Flexivirga oryzae: one gene and its partner. The protein of the gene in region 1 purifies or fractionates together with the protein of each later gene. This does not show direct contact. Links are inferred from orthologs where the notes say so. Each region holds a gene or a part of one and is shown in the gene's direction. Other genes may lie near its edges. The genes, in order: FHU39_RS15880 and metK.

Region 1 (3,315 bases):
CAGCCGCTCTCGACGTTCAACGAGATGCGTGCCGACGGATCGACCGACGGCGGCTGCTGGATCTACACCGGCGTCTATGCGGACGGCGTCAACCAGGCCGACCGGCGCAAGCCCGGCCACTCGCAGTCGCCGGTCGCGCCGGAATGGGGTTGGGCCTGGCCGGCCAACCGCCGGATCCTCTACAACCGAGCCTCCGCCGACCCGCAGGGGCGGCCGTGGAGCGAGCGCAAGAAGTACGTCTGGTGGGACGAGGATCTCGGCAAATGGACCGGTGACGATGTGCCCGACTTCCCGGTCGATCGAGCGCCGGACAGCCACCCGGATCCCGCGCTCGGTGGTCCCGCGGCGCTCGCGGGAGACGACGCATTCGTGATGCGTCCCGACGGCAAGGCGTGGCTCTTCGCGCCGAGCGGGCTGGTGGACGGCCCGCTGCCGACGCACTACGAGCCGCAGGAGTCGCCGGTCGCCAACCCGCTGTACCACCAGCAGCAGAACCCGGCCAGACTGGTGTTCCCGCGCAAGGACAACCTCAGTGCGCCGAGCGCGGGTGCCCCCGGATCTGGTGTCTACCCTTACGTTTTCACGACGTATCGGCTCACTGAGCATCACACCGCGGGTGGCATGAGCAGGTGGCTGCCCTACCTCTCGGAACTGCAGCCGGAGATGTTCTGCGAGGTCTCGCCGCAGCTGGCGGCCGAGCGCGGGCTGGAGCACGGCGGGTGGGCCACGATCGTGTCGCCACGCGCGGCGATCGAGGCCAGGGTGCTGGTCACCGAGCGGATGACGCCACTGGTGATCGCAGGCCACACCGTGCACCAGATCGGCCTGCCATACCACTGGGGGGTCGGAAGTGACGCCGTCGTGAGCGGCGACTCGGCCAACGATTTGCTCGGCCTGACGCTGGACCCGAACGTGCTGATCCAGGAGTCGAAGGCGGGTTCGTGCGACATACTGCCCGGACGGAGACCCCAGGGTGACGCGCTACTGCGCTTCATCGCGGAGTTCCAGTCGCGCGCCGGGGCGACCACCGAGACCGACAACGAGCGTATGACGCCGAGGGAGGACGACTGATGGGACAGTTCTCCGGCCCGGCCGATCCCGCGGTCGACGCGCACTGGACGACCCACGAGCACCGCAAGGGGTTCTTCACCGACACGTCGATCTGCATCGGCTGCAAGGCCTGCGAGGTGGCGTGCAAGGAGTGGAACCACAACCCGCGGGACGGTGACCTCGAGATCACCGGCATGTCCTACGACAACACGCAGCAGCTGGGTGCCAGCACCTGGCGGCACGTCGCGTTCATCGAGCAGGACTCCGCGCACATCGAGCAGGCACGCGAATCCGGCCGCAAACTGGTCGATCTCGGGATGCCGACCGTGCGGTCGAGCGACCGCACCACCCAAGATGGCCGAGTAGGCCGGAGCGCTAGCGGAGGCCGTATCGAGGTCTCGGACGCCCCACCATCCGACGTGACTCCTCCCGACACGCCGGAGTTCCGTTGGCTGATGGCCTCCGACGTATGTAAGCACTGCACCCACGCGGGCTGCCTCGACGTCTGCCCGACCGGCGCCCTGTTCCGCAGCGAATTCGGCTCCGTCGTGGTGCAAGCCGACGTCTGCAACGGGTGCGGCACCTGCGTCGCGGGGTGCCCGTTCGGCGTGATCGAGCGGCGTACCGACGGCACGGCCGCCCCCAAGACACGACGTGGCGAGCGCAAGGGCGAACAGCCTGACGTGCCCAACATCGGCATCGCACAGAAGTGCACCCTCTGCTACGACCGGCTGGTCGACGGGGAGCAGCCGGCGTGTGCCAAGACCTGTCCCACGACGTCGATCAAGTTCGGTGATCACGCGGATCTGGTTGACACCGCTCGCGATCGGGTCAAGCAGCTGCACGAGCAGGGACTCACCGAGGCACGACTGTATGGCGCCAACGAGCTCGACGGGGTCGGCGGAACCGGCTCGGTCTTTCTGCTGCTCGACGAGCCCGAGGTCTACGGTCTGCCGCCGGACCCGCGGGTGCCGACCGCGGATCTGCCGGTGATGTTCAAGCGTGCCGGACTGGCTGCGGCAGGGATGCTGGCCGCGGCAGCCGTTGCCTTCCTGGGAGGCCGCTGATGACGACGTCGCCCTACGACGCCTATCGGCCGCCGGAGCAGGGTGGCCGGCGGCGCCGCCTGCGCCGCCCGGGCGGTCGTCGTCGAGGCGGAGGCGGTGCCGACGGCGCGCGCGAGATGCCGATGGTGCCGGACGCCGAATTCACGTCGTACTACGGCAAACCGGTGGTCAAGGCGCCCCCGTGGGGGCCGGAGATCGCGGCATACCTCTTCCTCGGCGGTGTCGCCGGGGGGTCGGGGCTGCTGGCCTACGGTGCGCAGCTCACCGGCCGGAAACTGTTGTGCCGCAACGCTCGCATCGGCGCCATGCTTGCGATCGCGCTGGGTAGCGGGGCGCTGGTGAAGGACCTCGGACGACCCGATCGCTTCTACAACATGCTGCGTACCGTCAAGCTGACCTCGCCGATGAGCCTCGGGTCGTGGATCCTCACGGCGTACAGCGGCGGCATGGGGCTCGCGGCTGCCTCCGAGGTCGACCGGCTCACCGGTGGCCGGCTGCCGCTCGGTCCACTGCGCCGGGTCCTGTCCGCCGTCGAGCCGGCGGCGGGTGTCGCGGGCGCAGTCTTCGGTGCACCGCTCGCCGTCTACACCGCGGTGCTCTTGTCCGACACGGCCAACCCGACCTGGAACGCCGCGCACCGCGACCTGCCGTTCGTCTTCGCCAGTTCGGCCTCACTCGCAGCCGGCGGCCTCGCGATGGTCACCACGCCGACCCGCGAGACAAGGCCCGCACGGGTCCTCGCGGTGCTGGGCGTCGCCGGTGACCTGCTCGCCACGCGTTACATGGAGCGCCGGATGGATCCGGTGGCCGCCGAACCGCTGCACCACGGCCGACCGGGCACCCTCTTGCGGTGGAGCGAGCGGCTGGCGATCGCCGGCGGGGTGGGTGCGCTGCTGCTGGGTCGCAACCGGGTGTGCGCTGCGGTGGCCGGTGCCGCGCTGCTCGGTGCGTCGGCCTGCACCCGTTTCGGGGTGCTCGAGGCCGGGATCAATTCGGCGAAGGACCCGCGCTACACGATCGAACCGCAGCGCCGCCGCCTCGCCGCACGTCGGGCCGCCGGCATCACCGACGACTCGATCACCACCGCCGGCTGACGAACGACCCCCACCCTTCTCGCCCCTCCCCTTCTCGCCCCTCCCCTTCTCGCCGAGAGGCCCAGTAAACGCCCAGAGGCCCAGCAATTCCGGTGTGTTTGGCC
Region 2 (3,141 bases), on another replicon or contig:
TGGTCTCCGCCGGCGGCACCCGGGAGCCGATCGACCCGGTGCGTTTCATCGGCAACCGGTCGAGCGGGAAGCAGGGTTACGCGCTGGCTGCCGTCGCCGCGCGGCGCGGTGCGCGCGTCACCCTGGTCAGCGCCAATGCCGCGCTTGCCGTCCCGGACGGTGTCGACCTCGTCGAGGTCGAGACGACCGTCCAGCTGCAGGAGGCCGTGACCGCTGCGGGCAAGGACGCGGACGCGGTCGTCATGGCGGCGGCGCCGGCGGACTACCGCTCTGCGGCATACACCGACCACAAGATCAAGAAGACCGGGAGCGGCGACGACCTCGTGCTGCAACTGGTCGAGAACCCCGACATCGTCAAGGGGCTGGTGGCGGCGCGCGGCGCGGCCACCGCACCGGTCATCGTCAGTTTCGCGGCCGAGACCGGTGACGCCACCGGCTCGGTCATGGACCATGCGCGTGCCAAGTTCGCGCGCAAGGGCAGTGATCTGCAGGTGGTCAACGAGGTCGGGCCGGGTGTGACGTTCGGCCAGGACGAGGCCGTCATACACATCCTGAGCCGTGCGGGCGACGAGACCACGGTGGGTCCGGCCGACAAAGTGACGTTGGCCGCAGCCATCTGGGACGCCGTCGAGCACCAGTTGGAAACCGTCTAAGATCCGAAGCGGTCCTGCGACATCGCCGGGCCAGCCAGCAGCCGCTGCACACGAAGGAGCAACCTGTGGCCCGTCTCTTCACCTCGGAATCCGTGACCGAGGGGCACCCCGACAAGATCTGCGACCAGATCAGCGACTCCATCCTGGACGCCATGCTCGCCGAGGACCCGGGATCCCGGGTCGCGGTCGAGACCATGGTCACCACCGGTCTGGTGCACGTCGCAGGTGAGGTGCGCACCCAGAGCTACGTCCCGATCGCCAAGCTCGTCCGGGACACCATCGTCGACGTCGGGTACGACTCCTCCCTCAAGGGCTTCGACGGCCGCACCTGCGGCGTGTCGATCTCGATCGGCGACCAGTCGGTGGACATCGCCCAGGGCGTCGACACCGCGCACGAGCACCGCACCGAGGGGGGCACCGAGCAGCGTGACTCCCAGGGCGCCGGTGACCAGGGCCTGATGTTCGGGTACGCGTGCTCCGACACCGCCGAGCTGATGCCGCTGCCGATCTTCCTGGCCCACCGCCTCTCCGAGCGGCTGACCAGCGTGCGCAAGAGCGGCGAACTCGCCTACCTGCGCCCGGACGGCAAGACCCAGGTCACCATCGCCTACGACGGTGACAAGGCGGTCCGGCTGGACACCGTGGTGCTGTCCACCCAGCACGCCCCGAACATCTCGCTGGAGGGCATGCTCGAGCCGGACATCGACGAGCACGTGATCCGGCCGGTGCTCGAGGAGCTCGCGGCCAGCGGCAACTCGCTGGACACCTCGGCCTACCGCAAGCTGATCAACCCGACCGGCAAGTTCGAGATCGGTGGCCCGATGGGTGATGCCGGTCTGACCGGCCGCAAGATCATTGTCGACACCTACGGCGGTATGGCGCGCCACGGCGGCGGCGCCTTCTCCGGCAAGGACCCGTCGAAGGTGGACCGCTCGGCGGCATACGCCACCCGGTGGGTGGCCAAGAACGTCGTGGCCGCGGGTCTGGCCGACCGGTGCGAGGTGCAGGTCGCCTACGCGATCGGCAAGGCACAGCCGGTGGGCCTGTATGTCGAGACCTTCGGCACCGAGACCAAGCCGCTGGAGCAGATCGAGAAGGCCATCACCACCGTCTTCGATCTGCGCCCCGCTGCCATCGTCGAGGAGCTGGACCTGCTGCGCCCGATCTACAGGGCGACTGCGGCATACGGTCACTTCGGCCGCACCAAGGCGGACGGCGTCGAGAACGCCTTCACCTGGGAGCGCACCGACAAGGTCGACGCGCTGCGCAGCGCGCTCTAGCCTTCCCGGCCGACAGGCCTACTTATCGCCCAGAGGCTCAGTAGTTCGAGCGGATTCGCCCGGTTTCCGCCCGAATTACTGGGCCTCTGGGTGCGTTTCTGAGCCTGTCGGCGGAATGGGGGAAGGGTGGGGGAGGTGCTGGCCAGCGGCCGGGGGAGGTATGGCGTCGGCGTGTCCGACACGTCGCGTATAAACAGGGGCATGCAGCCGTCCGACGAGCCGCCCGCACCGGCCACTCCCGAGCAGTTGCACCTGCTGCACGCGGCGGCGCCGAGGGTCGTCGCGGAGCGGGTGCGTGCGGAGCCGGACGAGCCTGCGGTGCCGCAGCCGGTCGCGCGCGTGGTGCTCGACGTGTCGCTGGCGCACCTGGACCGGCCGTTCGAATACGCGGTGCCGGCCGACCTCGCTCAGAGCGCCCGTCCCGGGGTGCGGGTGAAGGTGCGCTTCGCCGGCAAGGACGTGTCGGGTTTCGTCGTCGACCGGGTGGACGAACCCGAGCACACCGGCAAGCTGACGCCGCTGCGCCGGGTCGTCAGCCCCGAGCCGGTGCTCACGGCGTCCGTGCTGGCCGCCGCCCGCACGATCGCCGACCACTACGCGGGGCCCCTGGCCGATGTGCTGCGACTCGCGGTGCCACCGCGGCACGCCGCCGCCGAGAAGGCGCTCGACGCCAAACCGGTGACGGAGCCGGCACGGCCCGGCGGCGAGGATTCGACCGCCTGGCAACGCTATCCGGCCGGCGACGCCTTCCTGCGTCGTCTGGCCGCCGGCGACGACCCGGCCGCGTCCTGGCTCGCGGCGCCGACGGTCGATCCCGACCAGGACTGGCCGGCCGCGCTCGCCCACGCCGCCCGCGCAACGCTGCACGGCGGGCGTGGTGCGGTGCTCGTCGTGCCCGACCACCGGGACCTGGACCGGCTCGAGGCGGCGGTGATCGCCGCGCTGGGCGAGGGCCGACACGTGCGGCTGACCGCCGAGCAGGGTCCGCAGGCCCGCTACACCGCCTGGCTGAAGGCACTGCGCGGTCACGTCCGGTGCGTCATCGGCACCCGCGCCGCGGCCTGGGCGCCGGTGCGGGACCTGGGGCTGCTGGCGTGCTGGGACGACGGGGACGACCTACTGGCCGAGCCGCGCTCGCCATACCCGCAGACCCGTGAGGTGCTGCGCGTGCGCGCCGGCCGGGAGCGTGCCGCGCTGCTGCTCGGCGG

What was found.
Region 2: the proteins of FHU39_RS15880 (region 1) and metK purify together in Escherichia coli (affinity purification with mass spectrometry; 2 studies listed by BioGRID). This does not show direct contact. The link is inferred for Flexivirga oryzae from one-to-one orthologs.

What each region holds. Positions count from the first base shown.
Region 1 is NZ_JACHVQ010000002.1:597,648-600,962, reverse strand. What follows is about bases 95-3,093. They hold FHU39_RS15880 (4Fe-4S dicluster domain-containing protein), read left to right. Parts: upstream 95-1,070; coding sequence 1,071-2,117; downstream 2,118-3,093. Other genes in these bases: nrfD (NrfD/PsrC family molybdoenzyme membrane anchor subunit), read left to right, coding at 2,117-3,093. In the rest of the region: more of nrfD, read left to right, coding at 3,094-3,211. UniProt on the Escherichia coli protein: Formate dehydrogenase allows E.coli to use formate as major electron donor during anaerobic respiration, when nitrate is used as electron acceptor.
Region 2 is NZ_JACHVQ010000001.1:1,408,766-1,411,906, forward strand. Bases 1-2,825 are described here. They hold metK (methionine adenosyltransferase), read left to right. Parts: upstream 1-718; coding sequence 719-1,933; downstream 1,934-2,825. Other genes in these bases: coaBC (bifunctional phosphopantothenoylcysteine decarboxylase/phosphopantothenate--cysteine ligase CoaBC), read left to right, coding at 1-653; FHU39_RS06495 (primosomal protein N' family DNA-binding protein), read left to right, coding at 2,135-2,825. In the rest of the region: more of FHU39_RS06495, read left to right, coding at 2,826-3,141. UniProt on the Escherichia coli protein: Catalyzes the formation of S-adenosylmethionine (AdoMet) from methionine and ATP.